Regions from separate parts of the Paenibacillus sp. FSL M7-0802 genome, predicted to be linked through region 1. Evidence: riboswitches for the same ligand, from Rfam matches in the RefSeq annotation. Region 1 holds a riboswitch; the other holds the start of a gene.

Region 1 (3,725 bases):
CAGATTCTTTCAACAGCATTCGACTTTTTCATATGGATTATCAGATTAAATATCCATAAAAAGCGAGACTCCCATAAAGCTCACACACATAATTTGATATATAGACATATTTGTTGTGATAAAATAAACTTTTATAAATAGGAAATCATGTTTAATCAGCCATTATATATTGGTAAATCAAACCAAGATATGCTAGATAAAATTGCTTTTTTGTAAAGGAATTGAATATGACAACAGACCAAAAAAACAACGTGGGCCTCTGGAATGGCGATCCGGTCGTAATTGTACGCACTCCCTCCGCTTTTGCCAAGCAATCCCTTTTATATATCCAGGAATTAGGCTACTTTCAAAAAACTTCTGCTTTTACGATGGAAAGGAAAGAACTTGCCTCTTTTTTGCTTGTCTTTACGTTGTCTGGTAAGGGAGAATTACTGTACCGGGACAAGAAATATATCATAAAACCTCAAGATTTGTTCTTTATTAATTGCGAGGAATATGTTCAATACAGCACCTCCGGTCATGAATCCTGGGAGTATATCAGCCTGTACCTGTATGGCAACCTGATCGAAAATTTTTACGAACAATTTGCCAAGCATAATAAACCGGTCATTTCCATGCATAATCCGCATATTATATTGGATAAGCTCCATGCTCTGATTTGCGGGCAGTCTGACAGAAGTCTTTCCGCTGAGCTGCTAACGTCCAGGCTCATTGGTGAAATACTAATGTGCATTTTGCAACATCCCTATGATCATCCGCATGTGAATGCTGAAACCCTCAGCGAAGTACGCCGGGTACAGCAATATTTGGATCAGTCCTACTGTGAGCGAATAACACTGGACTCGCTGGCAGACATGTTTGAATTAAACAAGTTTAATCTGGCTAAAAATTTCAAAAAGCAGATCGGTTTCTCTCCGATTGATTATCTCATTAATGTCCGTATCACAGCCGCTCAAAGCTGGCTTAAAACCAGTGACATGTCCATTGTGGATATCGCAAGGTACGTAGGGATTCCCAATACGAGCCATTTTATTAACCTATTCAAGGAGCATGTAGGAGAAACACCTCATTCCTTCCGCAAAAAATGGGGGAACCGTTCCAAGTTGTAAATGAGAGGTTACATGAAATCAGTTTGATAGATGATAGACGCACAAGCTATTCAAGTTAATGGCAAAACTGTCGAAAGGCAGTGACGCAAAACTATAGGGCCTTCCTATCCGGATGGCAGCCAGCTACCAGATGAACGAGCTTTTTATTATGTCTTTTTTACATAGATCCATCACAAATTGCTATGCCTCTCTCGAAGAAAGCCCTGATCGCTATGATCAGGGCTTTTTTTCTATTGGGATAGTCATGTCTGCCTAGCATGCTGAATATACTAATTTCGAACGAAGCATTGCCATATTACGATGAATAGGAGAATCACTTGGAGCATGAGAACAAAAATAAATGTAATGATCATTGCCTTATTGCTCATTGTCCAAAGCTTTTTCAGCGCAACGCTGGCTTACGCAGATGCTCCAGCCCCAGAACTGCCGCAGAGTGCTGTATCTGATCCTACACCTACCGTTACAGATGCTGTATACGTTGTCCCAAACCTTGAACCTCCTGGGGAGATTCCTTCAAACACGGTCCCCTTCGTTCAAGGAGCAGTCAGTTCAAAGTCTCAACATGATGCAGCTCCGCAGAGCATACTAACGAAGTTGAACCTGACCGACGAAACAGGGCGTGTCATTGATGCGGTATATAGTCCCGGCAGCCAATTCGACATCGGATCAGCCATCCAACTAGGATATGAATGGGAGCTTCCTGACAATACCTATAAGTCAGGGGACACCTTCACCTTTCATTTACCAGAACAGTTTGTCATCTACACTGATATCTCATCTCCGTTAGTCACTACCGATGGAACCGTGGGATACTTCACAGTAGATCGTCAGGGCAAGGTTATCATGACCTTTAACCAATATGTAGAGAATCACTCCAATGTCAGCGGCAAACTACAAGTTAAAACCGAGTTTACGAAAGAAACGGTGAAAGGCAGTACAGAGATCATCATTGCGATTCCGATCAAAGGCGGGGTACAAACGGTCATCGTGAATGTAAAACCCCAGTCAGGGCCAACCCTAAGCAAACAAGGGAAAATAGAGGGCACCAATCAGATCGACTGGACCATTGATGTGAACAAACAACTAAACACCGTAAAGCATGCCCTCATCACCGATCCAATTCCTTCAGGGCTGGAACTCAGAAGAGACTCTATCCGGCTCTATCATCTACAAGTCAATATCGACGGCTCGACCGTTGTTCGAGACCTAGTGAATGCAAGTGAATATGCCATTGAAGCAGATCAAGCCGGGACAGGGTTTGTGATTCGTTTTCAAGACGATAGCATTAACACGGCCTATCAGATTCAATATTCCACGCGTATTATTGGCGATAAAACTCGTTTCTCCAACACAGCAACGCTTTCAGGAGATGCGATAGAGAACGTTGTTGCTACCGCTACTGTTCAGGTGGAACGTGGTGAATTTTTGTCCAAAAAGGTTGAAAAATATGATCATGCCACACAAACACTCTCGTGGGCCATAAGATATAACTTCAGCGAGACAAAAATCCCCGAAGCCAAAGCTCTTTTAATTGATCATTTCAATAAAACTCAAGAATTGCTGCCCGGTTCTTTGAAAGTATTTAAGGGAAACACACTGGAGGAGCTCCCATCGTGGGCGTATACTGTCATCCCAGTTGATTATCCGGACCGCAACGGCTTCAAACTTCAATTCAACTTCGACGTAGATTCAGCCTATACCATCCGATACCAGACTCAAGCCAGAGGCCGTGTCTATGATAATGGAAAAGTTATAAACATCATAACCTCGGATGGAACGCAGAAGATTGTATCGACGGAAATCATAAGCGGAGTTATGACTAAAATGTATGACACACCCAATTACAACACCAAAATCATACCTTGGGTGATTACCATCAATACAGACTTGTACATCATGAAAAATATTGTCATTCAGGATGTGTTTCCAAACGGGGGCTTGGCTTTGTTACCGGACACCCTGAAAATTCAAAGTGTTGACGGAACAACGGAGCTACGTGCGCCCACGGATTATGAGCTGGTTCCGCTATCACAGGACTATAAACAAGGATTTACGCTCATTTTTCATAAAGCCATTCAGAAGGCTTATACAATCAAGTATTCAACCACCTATAATAATGACTGGAAAACGGATACGACGAAGCCCGAGTTTCGTAATAAATCCCATATAGAATACCAGTTTGAAGACGGAGAAAGATCATCGCAAGGAGTGGAGTGCCCGATCTGGCCGGACTTTATGACACAACGAAACGGTGCCAAGCAAGGAAGCTATAATGCAACCTCCAAGCTCATTACCTGGGACATTAAAGCTAACTACAATCGCAAGATCCTGAATCACGCGGAAGTGAGAGACCCCTTGTTGCAAGGTCAGAAGTTACTGCCCGCCTCCGTAAAGGTATACGATATGACCTTGCTGGGATGGTGGGATGGCGTACAAAAAGGGGCTGAAATCCCGGCAGATCAATACACCATTATTCCTCCCTCCGAGCAAAATGGTAATGAGTTGCGTATCCAGTTCAAGGAGCAGATACAGACTCCCTACTGGATTACCTTTCAAACTTCATTGGAAGGAGAACTGATTGAAAAAGAAATCCACAATCAAGCCCTTCTACTGGAT
Region 2 (3,725 bases), 960 kb from region 1:
GTATGGAGACAATTGGGAGACAACGGATTATCAGAATCTTCGTTTATTGCGACAGGGAGAGCACAGGTCGAAATGATCCAGAGTCAGGTCGGGCCGAATACGCGCATTATTGTTGAGCCGGAACGCAGAGACACCTTTCCTGCGATTGCGCTGACAGCGACTTATCTATATTCCATTGCAGGTGTTTCACCTGATGAAATTATAGCAATATTGCCTGTAGATCCTTATGTTGAGGATGCTTTCTTCGCTTCCGTAGCCCAGCTGGAACATACGCTTCAGGAGAGTGAAGGCAAGCTTGCTTTAATCGGGGTTGTCCCTTCCTATCCTTCAGAGAAATATGGTTACATTATTCCGAAAAACGATGCCACTCAAGGTAGCACAGGCTACCGTGAAGTGAGCCATTTTCAAGAGAAACCCGACCGGGAGCAGGCGGAGCGTCTGATTGAACGCAATGCTCTATGGAACTGTGGGGTTTTTGCATTCAAATTAAGTTATTTGCTGGATATCTTGGCATCCAAGGGGTTGCCGCTTAATTATGAAGAAATGCAAAAGCAATACGCATCTCTGGAAAAAATCAGCTTTGACTATGAAGTAGTCGAGAAGGAAAAGGACATCGTAGTTCTTCCGTATGATGGTTTTTGGAAGGATTTGGGTACCTGGAATACGCTCACAGAAGAAATGTCTAATCAACAAGTGGGCAGAGGTGTAGTAACGGAGGATTGCGTCAATACGAGCCTTATTAACGAGTTAGACATTCCTGTGGCGATCATTGGAACGAATGATCTGATCGTAGCCGCTAGCCCGGATGGCATTCTTGTGACCAATAAGGCAGAAAGTCCTCGCATTAAGGAAGTGCTCAAGGCTCATGATCAGCGTCCAATGTATGAAGAACGTCGTTGGGGACAGTATCGGGTTGTGGATTATGTCAAGTATGACGAGGGTAACGAGGTATTGACCAAACGAATCCGCGTACGGAAAGGCAAAAATATCAGCTACCAGCTTCATTTCAAACGAAGTGAAATCTGGACCATTATTAGCGGTGAAGCGGAAATTATTTTGAATGAGAAGCTGCACAAAGTGAAGGCTGGTGACGTAGTACGTATCCCTGAAGGGACGAAGCATAGCATTTTGGCAGTGACCGATGTGGATTTTATTGAGGTGCAGACTGGCTCTGAGTTGGTTGAAGAGGATATTGTCCGCTTTTGTATGGATTGGAATGAAATTTCCCGTCACCAATTTATCTCCTAATTATTTTCGTAAAAACGAAAAAAAGACGAATTCATGAAAATTCATAGCCTAAACTGTCGAAATTGGGCGAAAACCTGTAAATTCATGAACATGACCTATTAAATTTTGGTAAAAAAAAGTCGATACTTAGGGTAAGAAGGAATCCAAACTCCTTCCAACGATAAACGCAGCCCTGTCGAAAGGCAGGTACGCAAAGCTAAAGGGCCTTCCACAAGGATGGCAGCCTGGCTACCGAAAGGAAGAGCGAAAGTGAGATTCAATTTTATTCCTCTGTATCGACTGATACGTCATGTACTCCCCGTTGTTATGCTTTTTTCATTGTTGCCCGTCGGTTTTGGAGATTCTCTGTCGGTGGCGAATGCCGCTTCATTACAACCTGTTAATTCGGACGCTTCTACTCAGGCCCGTGAACTATACAATTATTTACTCAACATCTCAGGGAAAAAAATAGTCACCGGTCAGCATGATTATTTGGAAAGTCCAGATGAATTAAGTAACAAGGTCCAAAAAATCAGTCAGGCATATGTTGGTGTACACGGCTATGAGATGGGAGCTATCTCTGGTCAATCTGACGCTACGGAAGCAGCACAACGTAAAAATGTCGTCGATAGTGCTATCCGTTGGGACAGATCCGGTGGTATTGTGACGATGACTTTTCATGAAGCGCTACCAGGTAGGCCACTGACTTGGGCCAATGTACAGGCGAAAGTAAGTCAGGCAGAGTTCAACAAATACGTGACTCCAGGTACTGCGCAGTATAACCTCCTCATTGCCGATCTGGATAAGGTCGCTGTATCGTTAAAGCAGCTTCGTGATGCAGGGGTTCCGGTTTTGTGGAGACCTTACCACGAAATGAATGGTGACTGGTTCTGGTGGGGAAACAAAACTAATTTCAATCAGCTATGGAATATCATGTATGACCGTTTTACAAACACACATCAATTGAACAATCTGCTGTGGGTATGGAGTCCGAATGCGCCCAATTCGTATACTGTCCCGTATACCCCAAAATACCCGGGGGATGACAAAGTGGACATTTTGGCAGTAGACATTTACAACAATGATTTTAAGCAAAGTCATTACGAAGGTCTGCTCGGGCTGGCACGGAATAAGCCGATTGCCATTGGGGAGCACGGTGAGATGCCTAGTTCTGAGGTATTTCAGGCTCAACCTAAATGGGTATATTCCATGACTTGGGGCAAGATGCTGACTGAGAATAACACAACAAATCAAATTCAGGATTATATGAATGATTCGAAGAGTTTGACGCGTGATGATGTGAAAAATGGGCTGGCAGCAATCGAACAACCTGGGACAGACGTACCGACCTTACCAGACGAGGGACAAAGTGAGCCTATCCCGGCTCCGACTCCTCCTTCCGTTCCTGATGTGGTCTATGTGAACGGGCTGCAGGGCGAATATTTTAACAATATGAATTTGAGCGGAAGTCCTGCTTTGATCCGTACAGATAGCAAGCTGGACTACAACTGGCGTGCCAATGCAGCTGATCCAAAGGTGAATGCCGATCAGTTCTCGGTTCGCTGGACGGGTAAAATCAAACCGCAATATAGCGAGACCTATACGTTCACAACGATATCTGATGACGGTATCCGTGTATGGGTAGATGGCAAGTTGGTTATTGACAGCTGGTTCAAACAAAGCTGGACAGAGCGTAAAGGTAGTATTACTTTGGAAGCAGGCAAAATGGTAGATTTAAAAGTGGAATACTATGATGAAAAAGGCGACGCGATGGCACGTCTAATGTGGGAAAGTCAGCATGAAGCGAAAGCGGTGATTCCCGGAAACGCTTTGTTTCTTCCTTGATTGATACTCTTTCCCGGTCAAAAAATTTGAGGAGAGAGGGTGGATCATATGATAAAAAAATGGTTATCCCATAGGTATTCAGTAGTTTTATCTGGACTACTAGCGGTCGTAGCTATAGCGATGATCGCTTGGTTTATATACACGCCTTCAAGAAGCGCAGAATTGCAGACGGATAAAGTAGCGGCTGCCAGTCCAGTATGGAAGCTGGGTCAGAGGGATGACTCTTCAGCGGAATTCAAAGGTGTGGTCGGTAGGGATAATATCGATATTTCTACAGCAGCTGCCTCTACCGAATCGTCTGCTAAAGGATCATTGTCAGCATTGTCGGAAGCAGAGAGTACAACAGTTCCGGTATTGCTCAGCAGTGGAGATATTCCTCCCGGTTTGAATGCGTCCACGAACCCTGAACTGACACTCCAGTATAAGCTGAATCAGATTCCTCCCAATGGTATGATATTCCGTGTTCGGATTTTGGATGCGGGCAAAGCAGTCCCGCAAATGGCTGTATTTTCAAATCATCAGCTGTCCGGTATTATTCAGATTGCCGGGGTTTCCGGTACTGGGAGTACTTATAATTTCAAAAACAACTACGAGCTGTATATACCCAAAGAGCAATTGCAAAGCGGTGTTAACGTACTCAAGCTAAAGACAGC

The links. A riboswitch is a leader RNA that binds a small molecule or an ion and turns the genes downstream of it on or off. The one in region 1 is predicted to bind cyclic di-GMP.
Region 2: linked by a shared signal. The riboswitch ahead of MHB54_RS06790 (glycosyl hydrolase) and the one ahead of MHB54_RS10825 (collagen binding domain-containing protein) in region 1 are both predicted to bind cyclic di-GMP.

What each region holds. Positions count from the first base shown of each region.
Region 1 is NZ_JBBOSD010000001.1:2,314,119-2,317,843, forward strand. It holds gene MHB54_RS10820 (AraC family transcriptional regulator) at 228-1,109, shown strand; cyclic di-GMP riboswitch class I at 1,160-1,240, shown strand; gene MHB54_RS10825 (collagen binding domain-containing protein) at 1,434-3,725, shown strand, end outside.
Region 2 is NZ_JBBOSD010000001.1:1,354,372-1,358,096, reverse strand. It holds gene MHB54_RS06795 (sugar phosphate nucleotidyltransferase) at 1-1,248, shown strand, start outside; cyclic di-GMP riboswitch class I at 1,404-1,484, shown strand; gene MHB54_RS06790 (glycosyl hydrolase) at 1,498-3,072, shown strand; gene MHB54_RS06785 (hypothetical protein) at 3,121-3,725, shown strand, end outside.